Regions from separate parts of the Mesorhizobium sp. WSM4847 genome, predicted to be linked through region 3. Evidence: riboswitches for the same ligand, from Rfam matches in the RefSeq annotation. Region 3 holds a riboswitch; each other region holds the start of a gene.
The links. Region 3 has a riboswitch for thiamine pyrophosphate ahead of thiC (phosphomethylpyrimidine synthase ThiC). Riboswitches for the same ligand answer to the same signal wherever they lie in the genome.
Positions count from the first base shown of each region.

Region 1: another riboswitch for thiamine pyrophosphate. It lies ahead of thiC (phosphomethylpyrimidine synthase ThiC); the one in region 3 lies ahead of thiC (phosphomethylpyrimidine synthase ThiC).
Region 2: another riboswitch for thiamine pyrophosphate. It lies ahead of thiB (thiamine ABC transporter substrate binding subunit); the one in region 3 lies ahead of thiC (phosphomethylpyrimidine synthase ThiC).

Region 1 covers NZ_JBVVPY010000012.1:140,852-146,750, forward strand. Annotated here, with positions in the region: gene AC0L28_RS18895 (thiamine phosphate synthase) at 1-574, opposite strand, end outside; gene AC0L28_RS18900 (thiazole synthase) at 571-1,344, opposite strand; gene thiS (sulfur carrier protein ThiS) at 1,346-1,543, opposite strand; gene thiO (glycine oxidase ThiO) at 1,512-2,513, opposite strand; gene thiC (phosphomethylpyrimidine synthase ThiC) at 2,510-4,345, opposite strand; TPP riboswitch at 4,450-4,566, opposite strand; gene AC0L28_RS18920 (acyltransferase family protein) at 4,572-5,438, shown strand; partial or broken gene AC0L28_RS18925 (GNAT family N-acetyltransferase) at 5,452-5,841, opposite strand; partial or broken gene AC0L28_RS18930 (response regulator) at 5,840-5,899, opposite strand, start outside.
Region 2 covers NZ_JBVVPY010000034.1:26,589-32,487, forward strand. Annotated here, with positions in the region: gene thiQ (thiamine ABC transporter ATP-binding protein) at 1-319, opposite strand, end outside; gene thiP (thiamine/thiamine pyrophosphate ABC transporter permease) at 316-1,935, opposite strand; gene thiB (thiamine ABC transporter substrate binding subunit) at 2,191-3,204, opposite strand; TPP riboswitch at 3,248-3,361, opposite strand; gene AC0L28_RS31525 (thiamine diphosphokinase) at 3,464-4,108, shown strand; gene AC0L28_RS31530 (ABC-F family ATP-binding cassette domain-containing protein) at 4,110-5,899, shown strand, end outside.
Region 3 covers NZ_JBVVPY010000006.1:87,762-93,660, forward strand. Annotated here, with positions in the region: gene thiS (sulfur carrier protein ThiS) at 1-83, opposite strand, end outside; gene thiO (glycine oxidase ThiO) at 52-1,053, opposite strand; gene thiC (phosphomethylpyrimidine synthase ThiC) at 1,050-2,879, opposite strand; TPP riboswitch at 2,981-3,097, opposite strand; gene AC0L28_RS10385 (ABC transporter ATP-binding protein) at 3,175-4,815, opposite strand; gene AC0L28_RS10390 (ABC transporter permease) at 4,812-5,735, opposite strand; gene AC0L28_RS10395 (ABC transporter permease) at 5,739-5,899, opposite strand, start outside.

The DNA.
Region 1 (5,899 bases), on a different contig from region 3:
CGCGTGTTCGCGCTTCCGGGTCGGGATTCAATGTAATGTCGGTCACCACGGCGGCGCTGTCCGCACCGGCACCGAATACATCCTCGAGCCGGTTGGGATTGAGGCCGCCGATCGCGACCAGGGGTGTCGGCGCGATCCGGCGCTTCCATTCACCGAGCCGCTCTAGCCCTTGCGGCGTCCACTTCATCCTCTTCAAGATGGTGGGATAGATCGGACCGAGCGCAATATAGTCGGGCTCCGCAAACATGGCCGTTTCCAGCTCGACATTATCATGCGTGCTCAATCCGAGCCTGACGCCGGCTGCCCGTATCCTCGAGAGGTTGGCGGTTTGCAAATCCTCCTGGCCGAGATGCACGAAATCGCAGCCTTCCTCGATTGCCAGGCGCCAATGATCGTTGACGACGAGCTGGCATTTGTGTTGGGCACACAAGGCATTCGACTTGCGGATCTCGGCGCGCAACCTGGTCTCATTCATGCTTTTGATGCGAAGCTGAACCTGCTTGACGCCGATGGGCGCCAACCGTTCTATCCAGGCAGCGCTGTCGACGATCAGGTAGAAGGGATCGAGCTTCATGAAAAAACTGCCCTGCCGATGGTCGGCGTCGATGGTTCGGCAACCTCGCGCGGTTCGAGCATTCCCGAGCAGAAAGCTTCACGGCCGGCTTCGACCGCCTTGCCGAATGCTCGTGCCATGCCGACGGGGTCGGCCGCCTTGGCGACAGCGGTGTTCAGGAGCACGGCGTCAAAGCCGAGTTCCATGACGGTCGCCGCATGCGACGGCCGCCCGAGGCCAGCGTCCACAATCAGCGGGACGCCGGGGAAATGTCCGCGCATCGAGCGCAGCGCAGTTATGTTGATCGGTCCGAGGGCGGAACCGATCGGTGCGCACCACGGCATCAAGACCTTGCAGCCCGCCTCCAGCAGCCGCTCGGCGACAACACGGTCGTCGGTGGTATAGGGGAATACCGAAAATCCATCCTCGCACAGGATGCGGGCGGCTTGGACCAGTCCGAACACATCAGGCTGCAGAGTGTCGTGGTTGCCGATCACCTCGAGCTTGATCCAGGTCGTGTCGAACAATTCGCGCGCCATTCTCGCCGTCGTGACCGCTTCCTTGACGGAGTGGCAGCCGGCCGTGTTGGGCAGGATTCTCATGCCGAGCGAGCGGATCAGCGACCAGAATTTTTCGCCAGCCCTGCCGCCTGCCATCTCGCGGCGCAAGGAAACGGTTACCACCGCCGTGCCCGACGCCTGGACCGCATCGGCAAGGATGGCCGGCGAAGGGAATTGAGCCGTGCCGAGAAGCAGGCGGGAAGGAAGCGTCGTCCCGAGAAGTTCGAACATGCTAGCCTCCCTGCATCGGCGAGAGGATTTCGATGCGGTCGCCGTCGCTCAACCGGAATTCCGCCCGGCTGGCTTTGTGCACGAGGTCGCTGTTGACGGCGGTCGCCAGCCAATCGCCTTCATAGTCGAGCGCGGCAAGCAGTTCGGCCAGGGTTGAGGCGTCAATCTCAAGCGCTTGGCCGTTGACGATCAGTTTCATTGGCAGGCTCCAAGGATTTGTCGTGACTGAAGACGAGTTCGGCCGCCTGGCGCGCCATGGCGGGCGCGAGAAGAAAGCCATGGCGATAAAGCCCGTTGATCGCGACGGTGCTTTCGCGTGCTTCGACACGCGGCAGATTGTCGGGAAAGGCTGGGCGGACGCCGACACCGGTTTCAACGATCTCGGCCTCGCCAAAGGCCGGATGGAGGGTATAGGTCGCGCCCAAAAGCTCCATCATGGAACGCGCCGTGACCCGTCCAGCGGACTGGCTCTCGATCATCGTAGCGCCGGCCATGAAATGGTGGTCAGTGCGCGGCACTACGTAGAGCGGAAAGCGCGGATGAAGCAGCCGGACCGGGCGCAAGAGCGAGACATCGGGCGTGCGCAGGATCAGCATCTCGCCGCGAACGCCGCGCAGTCGGTCGTCTTCCGCCGCGATGCCCGTGCAGTCGATCCGGCGATCGAAACCGCAAACATGCCGGGCCTTGGCGCCGAAGTGAAATTCGACTCCCATGGCTGCGAGTTTGTCGTGAAGCGCAGCCATCGCCCGGCGCGGGTCGAGATGGGCTTCGGCGGGGAAGAACAGCGCACGGTGGAAATGACCGGCGAGGTCCGGCTCGAACTGTGCGATTTCGTTTTCATCAACAGGCCTGTACCCCGACGTGCGACTGGCAAACCGGTCGAGCTCGGCCGCATCGCGCTGCGCGGCCACGACCAGTGTTCCGGCCCGCGTCACCTGCCCGGGCGTTGCCGTATCCCACCAGTCGGCGGCGTCGCGTCCGAGATCGAGCACCGGCTGCTCGGCGCTTTCACGTTCGCACCATGGCGCCAACATGCCGCCGGCGAACCACGACGCATTGCCGCCGAGGCTATGCCTCGTCTCGGCAACCGTCACTGCCGCGCCGCGGGTGGCCAGCTCGAAAGCTGCGGTGAGGCCGGCGACGCCGGCCCCTTTGATCAACACCTTCATGACGGCTCATGCGCCTCCGGCATGGGCGGGGCGCTGGTCTCGTCCGCTGGCACGTAGAGATCGCCGCCCTCGCGGTATTTTGCGGCCATTGCCGCCATGCCCTCTTTCTGTGCCTCGGCGCGGATATCGTGGGAAATGCGCATTGAGCAGAATTTCGGGCCGCACATCGAACAGAAATGTGCCAACTTGTGCGCCTCCTTGGGCAAGGTCTGGTCGTGGAAGGACCGCGCGGTCTCGGGATCGAGCGACAGGTTGAATTGATCCTCCCAGCGGAACTCGAAGCGCGCGCGGGAAAGGGCATCATCCCTGAGTTTCGCCGCCGGGTGTCCCTTCGCCAGGTCGGCGGCATGCGCGGCTATCTTGTAGGTGATCACGCCAATCTTGACGTCGTTGCGATCGGGAAGACCGAGATGTTCCTTCGGCGTGACGTAGCAGAGCATGGCCGTGCCGAACCAGCCGATCATCGCCGCCCCGATACCTGAGGTGATGTGGTCATAGCCCGGCGCGATGTCGGTCGTCAGTGGTCCAAGCGTATAGAACGGCGCCTCGCCGCAAACAGCGAGCTGCTTGTCCACGTTCTCCTTGATCTTGTGCATCGGTACGTGGCCGGGCCCCTCGATCATCACCTGGCAATCCTTGGCCCAGGCGATCTTTGTCAACTCGCCGAGCGTATCCAGTTCGGCGAACTGCGCCGCGTCGTTGGCGTCGGCGATCGAGCCGGGACGAAGGCCGTCGCCGAGCGAGAACGACACGTCGTAAGCGCGGCAGATGTCGCAGATTTCCTCGAAATGCTCGTAGAGGAAGCTTTCGCGGTGATGATGCAGGCACCACTTGGCCATGATGGAGCCGCCGCGCGACACGATGCCGGTGACCCGGTCGACCGTCAGCGGGATGTAGTGCAGCCGCACACCGGCATGGATGGTGAAATAGTCGACGCCCTGTTCGGCCTGTTCGATCAGCGTATCGCGGTAGATTTCCCAGGTCAGGTCCTCGGCGATCCCTCCGACCTTCTCAAGCGCCTGGTAGAGCGGCACGGTTCCGATCGGCACAGGCGAATTGCGGATGATCCATTCGCGGATGTTGTGGATGTTGCGACCGGTCGACAGGTCCATGACGGTGTCGGCTCCCGAGCGGATCGCCCAGACCATTTTTTCGACCTCTTCGGCCATCGACGAGGTGACGGCTGAATTGCCGATATTGGCATTGATCTTGACCAGGAAATTGCGGCCGATGATCATCGGCTCGCTCTCCGGATGGTTGATGTTGGCTGGAATGATAGCCCGCCCGCGCGCCACCCCGTCGCGCACGAATTCCGGTGTGACGAAATCGGGGATCGCTGCGCCGAAGGCTTCGCCGTCGCGGTCAAGCTTGCCGCGCAGGATCTCGCGACCAAGGTTTTCGCGGATGGCCACGAACTCCATTTCAGGCGTGATGATCCCGGCGCGCGCATAGGCAAGCTGGGTCACCGCCTTGCCCTGCTTGGCCCTGAGTGGCCGGCTGCAAATGGGAAACTCCGGCGTCAGGCGCTCGCCCGCCGCAAATCCGTTGTCCTCCGGCCGGACGTGGCGGCCGTCATAGTCCTCGACATCGCCGCGTGCCGTGATCCATTCGTGGCGAAGTCGGGCAAGGCCCTTTTCGATACTGATTTCGAGGGTGGGGTCGGTATAGGGGCCGGACGGATCGTAAACGGTGACGGGCGGCTCACCGGCCGTCGGATGGACGGAGATTTCGCGCATCGGCACCCTGATCTGCGGGTGGATGGCACCGGGCCTGTGGATTTTCCGCGAGGCGGGCAGTGGTCCCGTCGAAACCGCTGGAGTGAGGGCATTCATCGTGAGGCTCCTTTGCTCATGCATTGGAGACCCAGTTCTGTGCCGGAAGGATGAAAAGACGCTTTGGTTGACCTGCTGAAACAGGACCTCGGGCGTAAACTCCCGCAAAAGCGCTTGCACCGTCCCTACGCCAGTATGAACTGGATCAGGTTCAACGGGTCACTGCGCCGCGAAAGCCAGCAGTATCTCAGCCCCTTGCCGGGACTCCCCTGGTGAATGCCTCAGGTTGAACGGGCCGGCTCCGATTTGTCAAGCGCATCCGGGTCCGGCCGAAAGCAGCTATCGCCTAGTTGGCGGCATCCGTTATCCGCTCAAGGCGTTTTTCAAGCGCCGGTTCTCCCGCATCTATCCGGCGCTGCTGGTTTTCGTCCTCGCTTCGATGGTTGCCTTGTCCGGCACGTTTGTCGCCTTCAAATGGAAAGCGGCGCTGACGGCGCTGACATTCACCTACAACTATGCCGGAATTCTCGTCAGCCGCGCCGGCGCGCTCGACCATATCTGGTCGCTGTGCGTCGAAGAGCATGCCTATGTAATCCTGGCGCTGATCAGCTTTGTTGTTTCGGGGCGTGCCCGTGTCGTCATGCTGCTCAGCGCGCTGTCGGTGCTGGCCATGGCGAACGGTGCGATTTCGTACTGGGTCTTCGGGATCGACTACGAGACGACCTATTGGCGAACCGACGTGCACATCGCCTCGATCCTGCTATCGGCGGTGATATGCCTGCTCAAGGCCGACGACAGGCTGCCGGCGTTGTTCAAGGGGCCGCATGTCGCCATTGCGGCGTCCGTCGGAGCGGTTCTTCTGTTCATGGATGCGGTGCCGCCGATCCACTATCTGGTCGCGGTGCCGCTGTTGGCGCTCGCCGTCAATTCGCTCGACTTCAGGACTCGGTATCTGACCGGATTTTTGTCTTCCTGGCCGATGGCGACGCTGGGGCTGTGGTCGTATTCCGCTGTATCTGTGGCAGCAGCCGTTCTAAAAATTCGTCTATGCGCAGGGCAGTGCGCCGCTGCTGATGCTGGCAGGCGCGCTTGCGCTTTGTGCAGCTATTACATCGTCGAAAAGCCGGCTCGCGCCTGGCTGAACCGCAACTGATAGAGCTGTTGCCTCAGCCGGTGATCCGCACTGCCTTCTTGCCGCCGTGGATCACCGCGTCGACGACCTCGACGAAGCCGAGCGCGGCGTGAAAGGCATCCGAAGCCGGATTGGGCGGTTCGGCATTCACCTCGCAAGTGACGATGGTCTGGCCGGCACGCGAAACATGGTCGAATAGATCTTCATGCCTGCGGGCATGGCCGCGGCCACGCGCTTCTCCCGCGACGACGATACGGTCGACATAGACAAAGCGCGGATAGCGCTCGCGAAACCACAGGAAGTTCGGACTGTCGTAGCGGGCGTCCTGGTCGAACGTCATGATGAAGGCTTCGAGCGCACCGATGCGACGCGCATAAAACGCTTCGCCGAGCAGGAAGGACAGGCGTTCCGGCTCAAGCCACGACCTGCTGCGGCGTCAGTTTGGCAAGGCGCTGCACCATCTCGGCGCGATCGGTGCTGTC
Region 2 (5,899 bases), on a different contig from region 3:
GCGAGCGGCCAAGGCCGACATTTCGTTCGACCGAAAGATGGGCGAAGAGATTGTTTTCCTGGAACACCATCGACACTGGCCGCGCCGAAGGTGGTTTACCGCCGACGTCGCCGCCACCGATCAGCACGCGGCCCGATTGCGGCGTCTCGAAGCCGGCCACCAGGTTGAGCAGCGTCGATTTTCCCGAGCCGCTCGGCCCCATGATGGCGGTGATCTTCGAGGCGGCGAACTCGACATCGAATAAAAACGGCGCTTCGCCATAGCTGAACGAGACCTTTTCCAGCCGCACAGCCGTACCGTTTTCGCTGTTGAGCATCATGATTTTTCTCCCCGTCCCAGCCAGTCCGCGGCCAGGACAAGCGCGAGACAGACCAGGCCGAGCAGCAATGCCAGGCCGGCCGCGTCCATCGTGCGGTAGCTGCCCATGCGGGCCAGCAAGAGATAAGGCAGCGTCTGCAGGGAGTCGCTGCCAAACAGGGCAATGACGCCGAGATCGCCGAGCGACAAAGCCATCGCGAACGCGAAGCCGGTGGCGAGCGGCCGCCGCAGCGACGGCCAGTCGACCAGCCGGAAACGGCTCCAGCCCGAAATGCCAAGCAGCAGACAGAGCCGTTCGTGACGTTCACTCGCCGCATCATAGCCGGGGCGAATGGCGCGGATGGCAAACGGCATCGCCATCACCGCATTGACGGCGACGACCATGACAGGGGCGATGGCAAAGACGTCGCTGACCGAACGCAGCAGCAGGAACCAGCCGGCGCCTATGACGACGGGCGGCACGACGAGGACGAAGCCGGCGCCGGTATCGGTGGCGTGTTCGAGCAGCGTCCCGGCGCCGACGCGACGCCTCAAGGCCAGCGCCCGTCGTGCCATGACCAGCGACAGCGACAGCGCCACTGCGAGCAGCGCCGCCAGCAAGGCGAGCACGGCGCTGGTCAGCGCCGCTTGCCGCACCGCGCTCTCGCCCGCCAGCCGGCCGAGATCGGCGCCAAGGCCTGACGTCACCGTGGCCGCCATCGGCCCGGCGACGAACAGCAAAGCGAGGATGATCAATGCTGCGTTCAGCACGGTCTCGGCGGCGCCGGCCGAAAGATAGCGGCGCGAAGCCACCGGCAGGTTGGCGTCGCCGACGGTATTGGCGCCGAGCCGCATCAATGCCAGCACGACGACGAAGGTCAGCGCGATCTGCAGCACTGTCAGCGTCACCGCTCGGGCAGGATCGAAATCGAAACGCAGCGCCTGGTAGATGGCGACCTCCAGCGTTGTCGCACGCGGCCCGCCGCCCAGCGTGAGTACGATGGTAAAGGATGTGATGCAGAGCATGAAGACAAGCCCGGCGACGCCCGGCAGCGCCGCGCGCAGCGTCGGCCATTCGATCAGCCGGAAGGCGGGCCTGGCGCCCATGCCAAGTTGGCTCGCCAGCCGCCACTGGTCGGCCGGCACTGTCGCAAGCGCTTCGAGGAACAGCCGCGTCGCCAGCGGCAGATTGAAGAAGACATGGGCGACGAGTATGCCGGACAGGCCGTATATGCCCGGCCAGCCCTGACCGCCGTTCGCGCTGAGCACGCCGGCGAAATAGCCGGCACGGCCATAGAGTGCCAGAATCCCGAGTGCTGCGACGATGGCCGGCAGCGCGAGCGGCACGGCGAAGAGCTGCAGGATCAGGCCGCGACCAAAGAAGCGCGGATGCCGCGACAGCGCCCGCGCCACGAACAGCGCCGGCACGACGGAGAGCAGCGTCGACAGCAATGCCTGCCACAACGTGAATCGGGCGACGCGGAAGAGGTAGGAATCGAAGGCCGACGCGGCGCCGGACGGATCGCGGGCGCCTTCGACGATGAGCCCGGCGAACGCGCCGCCGATCAGCAGCGCAACAGCGGCAAGCGCGATGGTGCCGGCGGTGATGCGGGGATCTCTACGATGGCCAGTGTGCATTCCGCGCTGCCCAACTTAACGGCGGGCGCTGAAAGATGGGATGTGGCTGAGGTCGAGTTCCCGCCCACCCCCCTCTGGCCTGCCGGCCATCTCCCCCACAAGGGGGGAGATTAGAAGCTTCACCCTCGCCTCAATCCTTCGACTGTTGCGATTGGCGAAAGCGGAAGTGACATCCGATCTCCCCCCTGGAGGGGGAGATGGCCGGCAGGCCAGAGGGGGGTGGCGTGGAGCGAACACCATGCAGAAATCTAAGTCCTACTTGCTCATCACCGACAGCCATTCGTCGACCCAGGCCTTGCGGTTGGCGGCGACCTCTTCGGGGCTTAACAGCAACGTCTTGGTCGGCTTGACGAGCTTGTCGAAAGCCGGATTGAGCGGCTTCTCGGTCTTGCCGGCAGGGAACATCCAGTTGGTCTCGGGAATGACATCCTGGAATTTCGGCCCGGTCATGAAAGTCAGGAACTGTTTCGCCAACGGGTTCTTCGCACCTGATTTGGTGATGCCGGCAACCTCGATCTGCAGATACGCGCCCTCGTCGAAGGACGCTGCCTGATAGCGTTGGGTGTTTTCGGCGACCATGTGATAGGCCGGCGACGTGGTATAGGACAGCACCATCGGCGCCTCGCCCTTGGTGAACAGGCCGTAGGCCTCGCTCCAGCCCGGCGTCACGGTGAGCACCTTTGCCTTAAGCTTGGCCCAGGCTTCGGGCGCCTTGTCGCCATAAACCGACTTCACCCACAACAGCAGGCCGAGACCGGGCGTCGAGGTGCGCGGATCCTGAATGACGATCTTTTCATCGGCATTGCCCTCGACCAATTCCTTCAGGCTCTTCGGCGGCGTCTTCAGCTTTTCGGTGTCGTAGACGACGGCGAAATAACCATAGTCGAACGGCACGAAAATATCGTCGCTCCAGCCGCCCGGCACCTTGACGTCGATGACGGCACCATGCGGCGAAAACAGGCCGGTGGCCTTGGCTTCCGCCGTCAGATTGGTGTCGAGGCCGAGCACGATGTCGGCCTTGGTCGTGGCCCCTTCCAGCCTGACGCGGTTGAGCAGGGCGACGCCGTCGGCGACCGCGACGAATTCGAGAATACAGCCGCATTCGGCCTCGAACGCCTTCTTGACCGCCGGGCCTGGACCCCATTCGGCGGTGAAGCTCTCATAGGTATAGACGGTGAGTTTTTCCTGCGCGGATGCCGGCCCGGTGCCGGCGAGAACGGTCGCCGCGAGCAGCACTGCCGAAACAAGTGTGTATAAAAACGTGCGCATCGGCGCCTCCTTCGTTGGCGTTGAAGGGAATTGAGGCGTCGGGTTGTCCGAAACGTCTAATCCCTCCGCCGGTACAAACCGGATCAGGTTCAGCGGGTTGGCAGGTTGCCTCTCAGCCGGTCCGCGAAGATCGCGTCCAGCACCCCGTTAGAGCGCTTCGACACATAGGCCCGGCCCATCTGCGGCGCAAGCGGAAGTTTGCCGGGCATCCAGACCGCGGCCTTCCGTTTCGCAAGCAGGGCTGGTAAGGGCCACGCATATGAGCAAATTCACCATCCTGCTTGGCGGCGACCTTATCCGCACGCCGCTGCTCGACCGCCAGGTCGAAGGCACGCGTGTCATCGCCGCCGACGCCGGCATCAGCCATGCCCGGACTCTGCGCCTGACGCCGGAACTCTGGGTCGGCGACTTCGATTCGGTGCCGGCGGATTTGCCGGACGAGCTCGCCGCCGTGCCGCGCCAGGTGTTTCCGGCAGAAAAGGACAAGACCGACGGCGAACTGGCTATCGCCGCCGCGCTCGAACGCGGCGCGACCAGCCTCGTGCTCGCCGGCGCGTTCGGCGGCAAGCGCACCGACCACGCCTTCCTGCACCTGGCGCTCGGCGTCCGGCTGGCCGAGGCAGAGACAGAGGTGCTTTTGACCAGTGGCGCACAGGAAGGCGTCCCCTTGCTTCCCGGAAAGGCCGGCTTCGACTACGCCGACGGCACGCTGTTTTCGATTCTCGGCTTCTCCGACCTTGCCGGTCTGACCGTGACCGGCGCCAAATGGCCGCTGAACCATGTCGAGGTGGCGTTCGGCTCGTCGCTGACCATTTCCAACGAGGTCAAGGGCCGGCTCGAAGTCGCGCTGGGCAGCGGCCGCGCGCTGTTGCTCGCCCATCCATTCCCCCTACCTGAAAGCTGACATGGCGCCGCTGCTTCTCAATCTCGACGGGATAAAACTGACCTTCGGTGGCACGCCGCTGCTCGACGGGACGGAACTGACGGCGTCGGCGGGCGACAAGATCGCTCTGGTCGGCCGCAACGGCTCGGGCAAGTCGACGTTGCTGAAGATCGCTGCGGGATTGATCGAGCCGCAGGATGGCGAGGTGTTCCGCCAGCCTTCGGCAACAGTGCGCTACCTGCCGCAAATGCCCGACATGGATGGTTTCGCCAGCGTCCGCGCCTATGTCGAGGCGGGGCTCGGACCCGCCGACGATCCCTACCGCGCCACCTATCTGATGGAGCATCTCGGCCTGTCCGGCGAGGAACGGCCGAACGATCTCTCCGGCGGTGAAGCCCGCCGTGCTGCCCTGGCACGCGTCATGGCGCCGGAGCCCGACATTCTCCTCCTCGATGAGCCGACCAACCATCTCGACCTGTCGGTCATCGAATGGCTGGAGGAGGAGCTTGCCCGCACCTCTTCGGCGCTGATCGTCATCTCGCACGACCGCCGCTTCCTCGAGCGCGTGTCGCGCGCCACCGTCTGGCTCGATCGTGGCCAGACCCGCAGGCTGGACAAGGGTTTTGGCCATTTCGAGGAATGGCGCGACACCGTGCTGGAAGAAGAAGAGCGCGAGCAGCACAAGCTTGGCCGCCAGATCGTTCGCGAGGAGCACTGGTTGCGCTATGGCGTGACGGCAAGGCGCAAGCGCAACATGCGCCGGCTCGGCGAACTGCAGACCATGCGCCAGCGCTTTCGCGGCCATCGCGGCGCCGAGGGTGCGGCGACCATGGTGGCCAGCGACGCCGCCGAATCCGGCAAGCTGGTGATCGAGGCCAGGAACATCGAGAAGAGCTTTGGCGACCTCACCGTGGTCAGGGGTTTCTCGACCCGCATCCAGCGCGGTGACCGCGTTGGCCTGGTCGGCCCGAACGGCGTCGGCAAGACGACGCTGCTGAAGATGCTGACCGGCGAATTGAAGCCGGACTCAGGCACGGTGCGACTCGGCACCAATCTGGAGATCGCCACGCTCGACCAGAAACGCGAGGCGGTCGACCCGCAAGAGACGCTGGCGCAGTATCTCACCGACGGCCGCGGCGAGAACCTTGTCATCAACGGCGAGCAGCGCCACGTCGTCTCCTACATGAAGGACTTCCTGTTCAAGCCGGAACAGGCGCGCACGCCGGTGCGCGAGCTTTCGGGCGGCGAGCGGGCGCGGCTGCTACTCGCCCGTGTGCTGGCGCGGCCGGCAAATCTTTTGGTGCTGGACGAGCCGACCAACGATCTCGACATGGAGACGCTGGAACTGCTGCAGGAACTGGTCGCCGGTTTTGCCGGCACCGTCATCCTGGTCAGCCACGACCGCGATTTCCTCGACCGCACGGTGACCAGCCTGATCGCGCCGGAAGGCGGCGGCCGCTGGATCGAATATGCAGGCGGCTATTCCGACATGCTGGCGCAGCGCGGCGGCACCAGGCTGGACGACCGCAAGGCACGGCCGAAGGCCGAGACGAGTGAAGTGGCGGCGGCAGCCAGGACCGAGGCAACTGCGCCGAAGGGCCCGGCGAAAAAACTGTCGTTCAAGCAGAAATTCGCGCTGGAATCGCTGCCCAAGAAGATCGACGCGGTGACCGCCTCGATATCACGGCTGGAGGACAATATCGCCGACCCGGCCTATTACGAGCGCGACCCGGCCTCATTCCAGAAGACCATCGCCGCGCTCGACAAGGAGCGCGCCACGCTGGCAGCGCTCGAGTCGGAATGGCTGGAACT
Region 3 (5,899 bases):
CCTTCGTAGTCGAGCGCCGCGAGAAGCTCCGCCAGGGTGGCGGCGGTGATCTCATGCGCTTCGCCGTTGACCGTCAGTTTCATCAGCAAGTTCCACCGGTTTGTCAGAATCGAAAACAAGGTCGGCCGCCCGACGCGCCATGGCGGGGGCCAGAAGGAAACCATGGCGGTAGAGCCCGTTGATCGCGACGGTCCTGCCATGCGCTTCGACGCGCGGCAGGTTGTCGGAAAACGCCGGGCGAATGCCGACGCCCGTCTCAACGATCGCGGCCTCGCCGAAGGCGGGATGAACCGAATAGGCGGCGTTCAGGAGTTCCATTATCGCCCGCACCGTGACCGGCTCCGTGGACAGACTCTCGACCATCGTTGCACCCGCCATGAAATGGTGGTCGGCGCGCGGCGCCAGATAGAGCGGCAAACGCGGGTGCAGCAGCCTGACCGGGCGCGACAGCGAGATGTCCGGTGTACGCAGGATCAGCATCTCGCCGCGAACGCCGCGAAGCCTTTCATCGCTGGACGCCATTCCTATGCAGTCGATCTCGCGGTCGAATCCCGTCATGTGCAGGGCGTCCATTCCGAAGCGGAACTCGACGCCCCTTCCGGCGAGTTTTTCATGCAGCGCCGCCATTGCACGGCGTGGGTCGAGATGGGCTTCGCCCGGGAAGAACAGCCCGCGACGGAAGCGGCCGGCGAGATCGGGTTCCAGGAGCGCGATTTCGTCTTCGTCGATCCGCCGATGACCCGACGTGCGGCTTGCAAACCGGTCGAGTTCGCCCGCATCCCGCGGCGTTGCCAGAACGAGCGTTCCGGCCCGCGTGACATGACCCGGCAGGACCGCATCCCACCAGTCGGCGGCATCGCGTCCGAGATCCAGCACCGGCTGCTCGGCGCTTTCGCGCTCGCACCAGGGCGCCAGCATGCCGCCGGCCATCCATGATGCGTTGCCGCCAAGGCCATGCCGGGTCTCGGCAATGGTTACCGCAGCACCGCGGGCGGCGAGTTCGAAGGCGGCGGTGAGGCCGGCGACGCCAGCCCCTTTGACCAGCAGCCTCATGACGGCTCCGGCATCTTCGGCATGGGCGGTTCGCCGTCCACCGGCATATAAAGATTGCCGCCCTCGCGGTACTTCGCGGCCATCGCCGCCATGCCCTCTTTCTGTGCCTCGGCCCGAATGTCGTGGGAGATGCGCATCGAGCAGAATTTCGGCCCGCACATCGAGCAGAAATGCGCCAGCTTGTGCGCCTCCTTCGGCAAAGTCTCGTCGTGGAAGGAGCGCGCGGTTTCGGGGTCGAGCGACAGGTTGAACTGGTCTTCCCAACGAAACTCGAAGCGTGCGCGGGAAAGGGCGTCATCCCTGACCTTCGCCGTCGGATGACCCTTGGCGAGATCGGCGGCGTGCGCGGCTATCTTGTAGGTGATGACGCCCGTTTTGACGTCGTTGCGGTCGGGGAGACCGAGATGCTCCTTGGGCGTGACATAGCAGAGCATCGCCGTGCCGTACCAGCCGATCATTGCCGCGCCGATGCCTGAGGTGATGTGGTCGTAGCCGGGTGCGATGTCGGTGGTCAGCGGCCCAAGCGTGTAGAAGGGCGCCTCGCCGCAGACTTCGAACTGCCTGTCCATGTTCTCCTTGATCTTGTGCATCGGAACATGGCCCGGCCCCTCGATCATGACCTGGCAATCCTTGGCCCAGGCGACCTTTGTCAACTCGCCGAGCGTTTCCAGTTCGGCGAACTGCGCCGCGTCGTTGGCGTCGGCGATCGAGCCGGGACGAAGGCCGTCGCCGAGCGAGAACGACACGTCGTAAGCGCGGCAGATGTCGCAGATTTCCTCGAAATGCTCGTAGAGGAAGCTTTCGCGGTGATGATGCAGGCACCACTTGGCCATGATGGAGCCGCCGCGCGACACGATGCCGGTGACCCGGTCGACCGTCAGCGGGATGTAGTGCAGCCGCACACCGGCATGGATGGTGAAATAGTCGACGCCCTGTTCGGCCTGTTCGATCAGCGTATCGCGGTAGATTTCCCAGGTCAGGTCCTCGGCGATCCCTCCGACCTTCTCAAGCGCCTGGTAGAGCGGCACGGTTCCGATCGGCACAGGCGAATTGCGGATGATCCATTCGCGGATGTTGTGGATGTTGCGACCGGTCGACAGGTCCATGACGGTGTCGGCTCCCGAGCGGATCGCCCAGACCATTTTTTCGACCTCTTCGGCCATCGACGAGGTGACGGCTGAATTGCCGATATTGGCATTGATCTTGACCAGGAAATTGCGGCCGATGATCATCGGCTCGCTCTCCGGGTGGTTGATGTTGGCGGGAATGATAGCCCGTCCGCGCGCTATCTCGTCGCGCACGAATTCCGGCGTGACGAAGTCCGGGATCGCCGCGCCGAAAGAGTTGCCGTCGCGCTGCATCCCGCCGCGTAAGCTCTCGCGGCCGAGATTCTCGCGAATGGCGACGAACTCCATTTCGGGGGTGATGATCCCGGCGTGCGCATAGGCAAGCTGCGTCACCGCTTGGCCCGTTTTTGCCTTTAGCGGCCGGTGGCGCACGGGAAATTCCGGCGTCAGGCGCTCACCTGACGCAAAGCCGTTGTCCTCCGGCCTGACACTGCGGGCATCGTGGAATTCGACGTCGCCGCGCACCGTCACCCATTCATTGCGAAACCTGGCGAGGCCCTTTTCGATGCTGGTTTCGACAGTCGGGTCCGTATAGGGGCCGGACGGATCGTAAACGGTGACAGGCGGTTCGCCTGCCGTCGGATGGACGGCGATTTCCCGCATCGGCACCCTGATCTGCGGGTGAATCAGGCCGGGTTTGTGGATTTTCCTTGAGGCGGGCAGCGGTCCCGTCGACACGGCGGGGGAAATGGCATTCATTTTGAGGCTCCTTTGCTCATGCATTGGAGACCCAGTTCTGTGCCGGAAGGATGAAAAGACGCTTCTGCCTGCCTGCTTACAGGTTTTCGGGCATGGACTCCCGCAAAGCGCTTGCACCGTCCCTACGCCAGTATGAACTGGATCAGGTTCAACGGGTCACTGCGCCGCGAAAGCCAGCAGTATCTCAGCCCCTTGCCGGGACCCCCCTGGTGAATGGGTCAAATTGAGCGGGCGATCGCCATTTTGTCAAGCGCATTCGGCCCATCAATCGGCCTGCTGGGCGCGCGCGGACGAACTATTGAGCCTGCGTTAGCCATTTGGGCTGCGGCACAGCCTGCAGCAGGCTTTGCGTATAGTCGTGGCGAGGCGCTCCGAACAGCGCCGCGGTTTGGCCTTCCTCGACAATCCGTCCGTCTTTCATGACCATGATCCGGTCGGCAAAATGGCGCACGATCGGCAAGTCGTGGGTGATGAAAATATAGGAGAGGCCGAGCCTCGTCCTGAGGTCGGCCAGAAGGTCGATCACCTGCGCCTGGATAGAGACGTCGAGCGCCGAAACCGCCTCGTCGCAGACGATCAGTTCCGGCTCGCTCGCAAGTGCGCGCGCAATGGCGATGCGCTGCCGCTGGCCGCCGGAAAACTGATGCGGGTAGCGCTCGGCGTGCTCCGGCAACAGCCCCACCAGTTCCAGGAGCTCTGCCACGCGAGCCTTCCACCTGTCCTTCGGCAGGATATCGCGGTGGATCACCCAGGGTTCGGAAATGATGGCGTAAACGCGCATGCGCGGATTCATCGAACCGTATGGATCCTGGAAGACCATCTGGACCTTGCGCCGAAACGCCATGAGGCGCTTCCCATTCATGTCGAAGATGTTCTCACCGGCAAAGACCGCCTTGCCGGCGCTTGGCGCGTTCAGCCCCAACAGCATGCGCGCGACGCTCGATTTGCCGGAGCCGGACTCGCCGACGATGCCGAGCGTTTCTCCTCTCCTGACCTCGAAGCTTATGTCGTCCACCGCCTTGAACGTCCGCTTGCTGCTAAAAGCTCCGGAAGCAAGCTCATAGTGCTTGGTGAGATGTTCCACCTTGAGCAGCGTCTCGCCGGCGATCGCCGTCGAACGCCTGTTCGGCGCCTCCGCTGCGTTGCCGTGGGGCAGGGCGGCGATGAGGCGGCGCGTATAGGGGTGCTGCGGATTGCTGAAGACCTCCTTGGCGATGCCTGTCTCGACGACCTTGCCGCCGTTCATGACGATGATCCGGTCCGCCATGGACGCGGCGACTTCGAGGTCGTGGGTGATCATGATCAACGCCATGCCGGTTTCGCGCTGGAGATCGCGCAGCAGATCGAGGATCTGCGCTTGCACGCTGACGTCCAGGGCAGTCGTCGGCTCATCGGCGATCAGGATGTCCGGTTTCAACGCGATCGCCATGGCAATCATCACGCGCTGGCGCTGTCCGCCCGAGAACTGATGCGGATAGAAGTCGACGCGGTTTTGCGGCTCTGGAATGCCGACGCGCCGAAGCAGTTCTATCGTCTTGGCGCGTGCGCCCTTGCCGCTCTCTGCGCCGTGGCTCTCATAGACCTCCTCGATCTGGCGCCCCACCGTGTAGACCGGGTTCAAATAGGCGAGCGGATCCTGAAAGATCATCGCAATCCTGCGGCCGTTGATGCTTCGGCGCGCCTCGGCACCGAGGCCTGACAGTTCGACGCCATCGAAGAGGCAGGAGCCGGCCACGATGTCGCCTGGCGGACAGTCGATGAGATCCATCACCGTGCTGGTGCTGACGCTCTTACCCGAACCGCTTTCGCCGAGGATCACCAGCGTCTCGCCACGGCTGACGTGGAAAGAGACATCGTCGACGGCGCGTATCGGTTCATCGTCCGAAAGAAAATCGACGGTCAGACACTCCACCTTGAGAATGGTCGCGTTGCTCATCGGGCAGCTTTTCGCAATGTCTGAAGGCGCCAGCGTTGCTGCGGATCGGCGACGGTGCGCGCCCAGTTCGAGAGGATGTTGAGCGACAGCGTCGTCAGCATGATTGCAAGGCCCGGCCAGAATGCGATCCACCAGGCGGTGGCGAGATAGCCGCGGCCGTTTGCGACCATTGCGCCCCAGGTGAAGTCGGGTGGCTGAATGCCGAGGCCAAGGAAACTCAGCGCCGATTCCGACAAAATGACGGTCGCGAAATCAATGGCTGAAATCGTCACCAATGTCGGCAGGACCAGGGGGGCGATGTGCCGGATGATGATCCGGGCCGGCTTCGCGCCCATGGCTCGCGCCGCGCTGACGAACATGCGCTCGCGCAACTCCAGCACTTCCGCGCGCGCCGTTCTGAGGTAGATCGGCATGCGCGTCACGGCGAGAACGATCACCAGGTTGGTGATGCTCGGACCCAGCGTGTAGAGAACGATGAGCGCCAGCAGCAGCGAGGGAAAGCTCATGACGACATCGGCGAGGCGCAGGATGAGATGGCTGTACCAGCGCTCCGAATAGCCCGCTATCAGGCCCAGCGTTCCACCGACCAGCATCGACGCGAACACCGCCGCCGCGGCAATGCCGAATGTGTTCTGCGCGCCGACAATCAGCCTGGCCAGGATGGGCCGGCCGAGGGTGTCGGCGCCAAGGACGTAGATCCAGCCACTGGCCAGCGAGAACGGGGCAAGATTGCGCTGGCGCAGGCCCAGCCGCGAAGCGGCATCGCCCACCAGCCACGGGCCGAGGACCGCAGCGAGCACGACGATCACCAGGAAAATGGCGGCGGCGAGCGCAAGCCTGTCGCGCTTCAAATAGGCGAAAAGCACGCGGCCGCTGCCTGGAACGGCCGCCGGCTTGATGTCGGGGGTGATGATCGTCATGGCTCAGTACCGGATGCGCGGATCGAGAACCGCGTAGAGGAGGTCGATCGCGATGTTCAGGATGAAGATGGCGGTTGCCGTCACCAGGATGGTCGACTGGACGACGGCAAAATCGCGCTGCATGATCGAATCGATCATCAGCTTGCCGATGCCGGGCCAGCCGA